DNA from 2 places in the Paenisporosarcina sp. P4_B8 genome. Region 1 is predicted to be linked to the other one. Evidence: a T-box and tRNA genes for the amino acid it is inferred to sense, from the RefSeq annotation. Region 1 holds a T-box; the other holds one or more tRNA genes.
The links. A T-box is a leader RNA that pairs with one kind of tRNA and senses whether it is charged. The one in region 1 lies ahead of alaS (alanine--tRNA ligase), so its partner is inferred to be a tRNA-Ala.

Region 1 (4,218 bases):
TAAAATGATTCAGGAAATGGTCAATCCGAATGACACGAAGAAACGTAAGGAAATTGTGTTCGGTGAAACGATCTATCGCATAGGTGATAAAGTGCTGCAACTCGTCAATCAGCCGGAAAGCCAAGTGTACAACGGGGATATGGGCGAAGTGATCAGCATTTCTAAAGCCAGTGAAAATGTCGAAAAGCAGGACATGTTGATCGTTTCATTCGAAGGGATAGAAGTGACCTATCAGCGTAATGATTTAGGGCAGTTGACGCTTGCTTATTGTTGCTCAATTCATAAATCGCAGGGCAGTGAGTTCCCGATTGTCATCATGCCAGTCGTTCGCAGTTACATGAAAATGCTGCGACGCAATTTACTGTACACAGGAATAACACGTGCAAAAAACTTCCTCATTTTGTGTGGAGACGCTGAAGTCTTTAAATTTGGCATTGAGCGCAATGATGATTTGGCACGACTGACTTCACTGAAGGAAAGATTGAGTGAAGAGGCATTGCCTGTGACTGAACCAACTGTCGAGAACGAAGACGATGAAGTTGCTGATGAACTTATAGAGGAAAACGAGCAGGAAATTTCATTGACGGCCTCCAACCATTTGACGATTCATCCTTTGGTTGGCATGAACGGTACCACGCCTTATGACTTTTTAGAAAAAATTGCTGAATGATAAAAAAGAACCTAGAAAAAACACACATGAAAAACGTGTGTTTTTTTTGGCTCTTTAACACCGTATGATTGATTATCGTACATTGCGCTGGCCGCACGTTTCGCATGAGCCAGCAAGTATGAAAACCACATGCTTGTGGGTCTCATTCTCTGAAAGTGCTGCTTCTGCGGTTACTCGTCGCAAAGAATAAGGCTGCTCCTGCGGTTACTCGTCGCCTAAAAGATTGCTCCTGAGGTTATTCGTCGCGAAGAATATGGTCAAACTCCTTTGACCATATTCTTTCTTGCGGTATGCTAGCTGCATATGAACTTTTCGTATTTAGGTTTTCTACAGTTGTTAAACATATTTTATTTGGTAAGGAATCTGCGCTAAAAACATTTGCTACTGTTTCTGTTTCTGCATCGCTACGCTAGCTTCGAAACATGAAGTGCATTGCATCACTTGGAAAGTTTACATAACTAAACCTTTTTATTTTTTAAGTCAATTTAGATAAACATCAATTGCGAGAAAATAAAATCTTAAAAGAAGGTGTCCGTGATGATAAAAGCAGTTATTTTCGATTTTGATGGTCTGATTATTGATACAGAGACGGTATGGTTTGAAGCGTATAAGGAGGCGTTGTATCAATTCGAGGTGAATTTGACCATTGAACAGTTTGCGTTGGTGATTGGTACGGATGATACCGTATTGGATAAATATATTGTGGACAATATAAAAGAGTCGTCCACTATTTCTGAGGTCAGAGAATTGGCATCCCAACGATTTCACGAAAAGATTGGTCAGCCAATTTTAAGAGACGGTGTAGAAGATTATTTAATTGCAGCTAAAGAATCGGGCATTAAAATAGGATTGGCTTCCAGTTCAAAAAGAAGTTGGGTAGAAAATTATTTAACTCAGCTTGGTATTATTCATTATTTTGAAGTAATCAAGACGAGTGATGATGTTTCAACTGTTAAACCAGATCCAGAACTTTACCTGCAAGCCATTGAATCATTGGGTGTGAAACCAGAGGAAGCTGTTGCTTTTGAGGATTCATTGAACGGTTTGAAGGCAGCACGTGGGGCAGGTTTGAAATGTGTGATTTTCCCAAACCCGGTAACAACCAATTTAGTGTTTGAAGATTATAATCTTAGGTTGTCCTCGATGGCAGATCAATCTTTGGATCTCCTTCTGAAAGAGTTACTATAGAAATAACAGCCTTTAACTCTCGTCAAGATGAAAATATTAAAATTGAGTAATTTGCACGCACTTAATAAAAGTCAATTGACACATGCGTAATTGTTTTTTATAATTCTAACAAATGAATGAAAACGTTGATGGAGAAAGTACATTTGAGAAGCTTGCAAAAGAAAGAGGTTCCTTGGCTGAAAGAACCTTCAAGTGGATGTTATGGAAAGCTACTCCTGAGTGCAGCTAATCACTGCCGTAAGCCGCGTTAAGGCATAATCGAGAGACAGCAAATTCGTTTGCTGTAACTAGGGTGGTACCGCGAATTGAAGCCTTCGTCCCTTTTTTAGGGATGAGGGCTTTTTCTATTGTCTGAGCTTTAAGGACCAGCTCTTCCCCGAAGCGCCAGCAGGCTTCTTGACTCACGACTCAAAAGTCGGTGTCGAGCTGAATCAGCGCTTTATGCTTTTAAAATTGAAGGAGGAATACTTGATGAAAACTGCAGCAGAAATCCGTCGCATGTATTTAGACTTTTTCATTGAAAAAGGTCATGCACTAGAACCAAGTGCACCACTTGTACCAATTAACGATAACTCACTACTTTGGATCAATAGTGGTGTGGCAACGTTGAAGAAATATTTTGATGGACGTGTAATTCCTGACAATCCACGCATCACGAATGCACAAAAATCAATTCGTACGAATGACATTGAAAATGTCGGTAAAACAGCTCGTCATCACACATTCTTTGAAATGTTAGGAAACTTCTCGATCGGTGAATACTTTAAAAAAGAAGCGATTCACTGGGCTTGGGAATTTCTAACGGATAAGAAATGGATCGGATTTGACCCGGAATTGTTATCGATCACAGTTCATCCAGAAGATGAAGAGGCATACGCAATCTGGCGCGACGAAATCGGAATTCCAGAAGCTCGCATCATCCGCTTAGAAGGGAACTTCTGGGATATCGGAGAAGGTCCAAGTGGTCCAAACTCGGAAATTTTCTATGATCGTGGCGAGAACTATGGCAACGACATAACGGATCCGGAAATGTATCCGGGCGGAGAAAACGACCGTTACTTGGAAATCTGGAACTTGGTGTTCTCTGAATTCAACCATAACCCAGATCACACGTATACGCCGCTTCCAAAACAAAACATCGATACGGGTATGGGTCTTGAACGTATGGCATGTGTCGTGCAAAATGTACCAACGAACTTCGATACAGATCTATTCATGCCGATTATTCGCAAAACCGAAGAAGTATCTGGTAAAACGTATGGCAATGGTGGTGCAGATGATTTAGCGTTTAAAGTCATTGCAGACCATACACGTACGGTTGCTTTTGCAATTGGTGACGGAGCACTTCCTTCAAATGAAGGCCGCGGCTATGTATTGCGTCGATTATTACGCCGTGCAGTACGTTTTGGTAAAAATCTAGGAATTGACCGTCCATTCATGTTCAACCTAGTACCGATTATTGGCGAAATCATGAAAGATTTCTATCCAGAAGTCGAAGCGAAACAAGAGTTCATTATGCGCGTTATTAAAAATGAAGAAGAGCGCTTCCACGAGACATTACAAGACGGCCTTGGCATCTTGTCTAATGTTATTTCAACGCAGCAAGCAGCTGGACTGTCAATCATTCCAGGAAGCGATGCTTTCCGTTTGTACGACACGTACGGTTTCCCTGTCGAGTTGACGGAAGAATATGCAGAAGAAGTAGGCATGACCGTTGACCATGAAGGATTCAAAGCTTCACTGGAAGCTCAGCGTACACGTGCTCGTTCAGCTCGTAAAGATGTTGATTCCATGCAGGTGCAGTCAGAAGTATTAGGGAATATTAAAGAAGAAAGTCAATTTATTGGTTACGATACAATGGCAGTTTCTTCAAAAGTTCTGGTTATTGTAAAAGACGGAGAGCTTGTCAAGCTTGCACAAGAAGGCGATGAAGTAAAAGTCGTACTTGACCAAACGCCTTTCTATGCAGAAAGTGGCGGACAGATTGCCGATCACGGAACAATTGAAAATGATTTATTCAAAGGATTTGTGAAAGATGTCCAAAAAGCACCAAATGGACAAAATCTTCATACCGTAGTGATTGAATCAGGAGAACTTTCAGTTGAAGCTGACGTAACAGCAACAGTCGATCAGACAATGCGCAAATCAACTGTCAAAAACCATACAGCGACACATTTATTGCACCAAGCGCTAAAGGATGTGCTTGGAACCCATGTCAATCAAGCTGGTTCTTACGTTGGTCCTGATCGCTTACGTTTTGACTTCTCTCATTTCGGTCAAGTAACAAAAGAAGAATTGTTAACCATTGAACAACAAGTGAACGAGAAAATTTGGGAAGACATTCAAGTAGTTACAGGCTA
Region 2 (4,218 bases), on a different contig from region 1:
AAAAACAAAATGGAGCCGTAAGCTTCTAAGGGCAAAAGTTTCTCCTGAATTTTCGCAGGAAATAAACTGGAAACGATTCGATATCCGTCCAAGGGTGGAAGTGGTAACAGATTAAAAACGCCTAACACTACATTCAACATGACAAATACATTTAAAAATTCATCCATTGTTTGATTTGGAGGCGAAAAATAAAAAATGGTAAATCCAATAAACGCCAGAACAAAGTTACTGAGAGGTCCCACTAAACTAACAATGATGGATTGTATACGTCTCGTCGCGAAATAAGCAGCATTAACTGGAACAGGTTTTGCCCAACCAAACCCGGCAATAAAAATCAAAAGTGTACCTGCGATATCCAGATGTTTCAGTGGATTAAGAGTTACCCTTCCCTGTCTTTTTGCCGTATCGTCTCCAAATACTGAAGCCATCCAAGCATGCATAAATTCATGCAATGTAAAAGCAATCACCAATGTAATGAGCACAAATGGGATCTCTTCTAATGAAAATGCAAAAAACTCTATGTTGTCCGCCCGCTTTCATTTCATTCTTTTTACAGTGAATGAATAGGCACATCATCCACCTTTCACTGTCACACTAATGTACCATTTCACTCACTGGATTTCATTAACAATTTCTATATATGTCCGTTTTTAACAAAATAGTCCGCTTACTTTCCCATCACATATACTAAACCCTTTTAAAAAACTTTCTAAGGCTTAAAATGATATCTTATTCAGCTATTAAATAATCGGATTGAAATGAAAGTGATTGATTTTGGCTATGGAATTTCCGAAGATCGGTGTCAGTCGTTAGGTAAGCCTTTTTATTCCAACAATGAAAAAGGTTCGGACTTGGCTTAATGCTAACCTACATAGTCATTGAACATCATCATGAAAAAGTAACAATCGCAAGCAAAGTGGGCGTTGGAACCCAAGTCACTTTATCATTGCCGATTTCCAGTTAACATCCACTTAGAAAAGGCATTCACGAAAGTGAGTGCCTTTTTTATTCGTAATATTTTTCAATAAATTGTTTTTCTTCTTCATAACTGAGAATTCCTGTAGCCCTCCCGACAGTCCCTCCCTGCATAGTCCAAATCGTATTGTGATCTTTATCTATTTGTGTGAAATCATTTTCCGCCCATCGATTAAGAATACTTAAATAACGGCTTTTATTTTGATAATCACCATTTTCTACAACTTCTTTTAACCTTGCCACTCTTTCAGCGGTTAGCGGGAGGAACCCCCACTTTTCTTCAGCCTCGATTTTCTGATGACTCATTTGATGAATCACTTGGCCGACTTGAAAGTCTGGCATATCCATCGGAAATTCTTCTTCCACTGGCATATCTCTCACTTCTTTAACTTCAATAATTTTCCCGCCATCTTCAGTCGTTTTTTCCGTAATGGTTCCGTCTTTTTTTATGATAGGTACTTCTTGTCCATAAATAGCGTACAGGATAATTCCCACGACTGCTAAAAAAGTGAGTATTAACAATCCTTTTTGGATTTTGGTCAAATTAAATGGTCCGCTAGTTTCCTTCATATTCCCCTCCATTTGAGACACTGAATTAAAATTTTGAAAAGGTAATATCTACATTTTACTGTAAGATACTTACATCATAAAGAGATTTTTCAGATAATTACGTATAATAGTTATAGTTCTGAAATGAACAATGAAAAAGACTTACTAAATCTGATTCGATTAAGTAAGTCCAAATATTAATTTTTTTACCATTTCAATAAAAATACAGCTTATTATGATTACAAAATCAATAATACAGCTCCACAATAATTTCAATATGTAGTTATTTTAACAAAACAAAAACCACTCAATCCATTGATATGAGTGGTTTTTATAGATGGAGTATATCGGGTTCGAACCGACGACCTTCACACTGCCAGCGTGACGCTCTCCCAGCTGAGCTAATACCCCTTTATCAAAATATTTGGTACAATAATTAGTATATAGCATGATAGTTAGTTGATACAAGAGGCGAGAGGGTGGCGAAATGCAAAAAGTGCAACAACATGCAGAGCGTGAAATTATTACGCCCATTGCATTATGCGATTCGAAAGGAAATTTGAACCCTGCAGCAATCGGTTTTTCCCGAAAACCGTTAATCGATAGTAATTTATCCGGACATTTTATGCGCAAGAAAAAATGGAATTACTGGTGTGTGTATGGTGAAGATATTTTATTTTCAGCAAGCATTCGCCATTTGGATTACGCAGCAGTTTGTTGTGTATATTTCCTGGATTATGAAACTCAACGCTTTTTTGAGAAGACTATTACGATTCCATTGGGTCAACGTGTACAAATGCCGAATCAAGTACTTGAAACTGTGAAATTTTCAAATAATGAAATGAGTGTCCAGTTGTTCCATATGCAAAATGAAACGCATATGACGGTTACCATTCCCGACTTTGATGGTGATTTGCTCCATGCGGATTTACATATTGAGCATCCTGAAAATGACGATACTTTGAATGTTGTCATTCCGTGGAATCGTCAACTCTTTCAATATACGGCCAAGCATCATACTCTACCGACGCGCGGTTTTGTGAAAATTGGGGACAAGCGTTATTCATTTATTCCTGAAGATAGCTATGCCGTGCTGGATTATGGTCGCGGCGTTTGGTCAAGAAAAGCTTCGTGGAACTGGGCGATGGCCTCTCAACGCGTTGGCAAACAGCGCATCGGCCTTAACTTAGGCGGAAAATGGACCGATGGAACAGGTATGACGGAAAACGCAGTATTTGTCGATGGTCACATGTCAAAAATCTCGGAAGATGTCATTTTTTCTTATGATGATACCGATTATATGAAACCTTGGCATATCCGGTCGAAATTTTCACGTGATGTCGATTTGACATTTACCCCATTTTTCAAACGTGAAGCGAAGATAAATGCTCGTCTCGTCACATCAGAAATCCATCAATTAGTCGGTTACTATCACGGCTTCGTTTATTTGGACGATGGCTCTCGCCTACCTATCACACAATTGCTAGGAAGTATCGATGAACACAAAGCTAAGTGGTAATTAGTAAAAGAGGAGAGCACTTCTGTTCCTCAATAATGGTACAAGAAAAAAATATATGTTTTGCACTATCCAAGCATTTTTCCTATTTAGGAGATTCTTGCTGATGGTGCTTTTTTTATTTTTGTAATTAAAAACATTTCTTTTCACTTTTATGCCACATTGGCTCATGTCCTTAAGCATAAAATAGTTCATCTAAAGGAGGATGAATATTAAGAAACAATTAAAGATTTTCTTATTTGCGTACATATTCTTTTGGCTGCCTGCACAATTTGCCGGAGCTGAAGAAATAAAAGTAGAACCGAAAATTTCTAAATTCAACATTGAGGCATTATTTGATGATTCCAAGGACTTTTATAGTAATCAATTAATTGTAAACTTCAAAGCTTCAGCTACTGGTAGCGAAAGGAAACAAATTCTGGACTCTGTAAATGCAAAAGAACTTTCGATACAAGTAAATGGAAAGTTCGCCCTCGTTTCAACGCCAAAGAGCTCTGATTTATCCGCAGTGGCGAAGGAATTATTGAAACATGAACAAGTCGAATTTGTTGAACCAAACTATCAATTGGAAAATACGTTTAGACCAAAGGATCCATCGTATTCAAAACAATGGCATTTAAAGAAAATTCATGCCTCCAGTGCTTGGGATCAAACAAAAGGAAGTTCTGGAGTTATTGTTGCTGTAATTGATGAAGGTGTTCAAACAAATCATCCTGATTTAAAAGGAAAATTTGTCTCTCCTTATAATGCAGTAACCGGAGGAACCTCCTTTTATTCTGGAGACCATGCAACACATGTTGCAGGCATTATAGCGGCATCCTTCAATAATTCGGGAGGTGCCGGAGTCGCCCCGAATATTAAAATCATGCCAATCAATGTTTTTACAGGGGATTCCGCGAGTAGCTATGATGTTGGTGAAGCCATTATTTATGCCGCTGACCACCATGCTGATATCATCAATTTGAGTCTAGGTGGGAGCTATACCTACGCAATGGATTACGCCATACAATATGCAAAAGCAAAAGATGTATTGATTATTGCGGCTGCAGGTAATGAAAAAAGTTACGAATTGATTTATCCCGCTGCACTTGATGGCGTCATTGGGGTTAGCGCCACTGATTCGAATGACGAAATTACCGAGTTCTCAAATTATGGAAGTTATATTGATTTAGCTGCCC

Region 2: it has a tRNA-Ala gene. The T-box ahead of alaS (alanine--tRNA ligase) is inferred to sense a tRNA for this amino acid. The anticodon was not compared.

What each region holds. Positions count from the first base shown of each region.
Region 1 is NZ_JBFUHX010000009.1:41,730-45,947, reverse strand. Features, by position in the region: gene recD2 (SF1B family DNA helicase RecD2) at 1-670, shown strand, start outside; gene AC1DSK_RS10115 (HAD family hydrolase) at 1,208-1,858, shown strand; T-box leader at 1,975-2,183, shown strand; gene alaS (alanine--tRNA ligase) at 2,330-4,218, shown strand, end outside.
Region 2 is NZ_JBFUHX010000001.1:206,422-210,639, reverse strand. Features, by position in the region: gene AC1DSK_RS01025 (site-2 protease family protein) at 1-482, opposite strand, end outside; gene AC1DSK_RS01020 (ATP-binding protein) at 860-964, shown strand; gene AC1DSK_RS01015 (DUF6241 domain-containing protein) at 1,006-1,545, opposite strand; tRNA gene AC1DSK_RS01010 (tRNA-Ala) at 1,863-1,935, opposite strand; gene AC1DSK_RS01005 (DUF2804 domain-containing protein) at 2,012-3,043, shown strand; gene AC1DSK_RS01000 (S8 family serine peptidase) at 3,246-4,218, shown strand, end outside.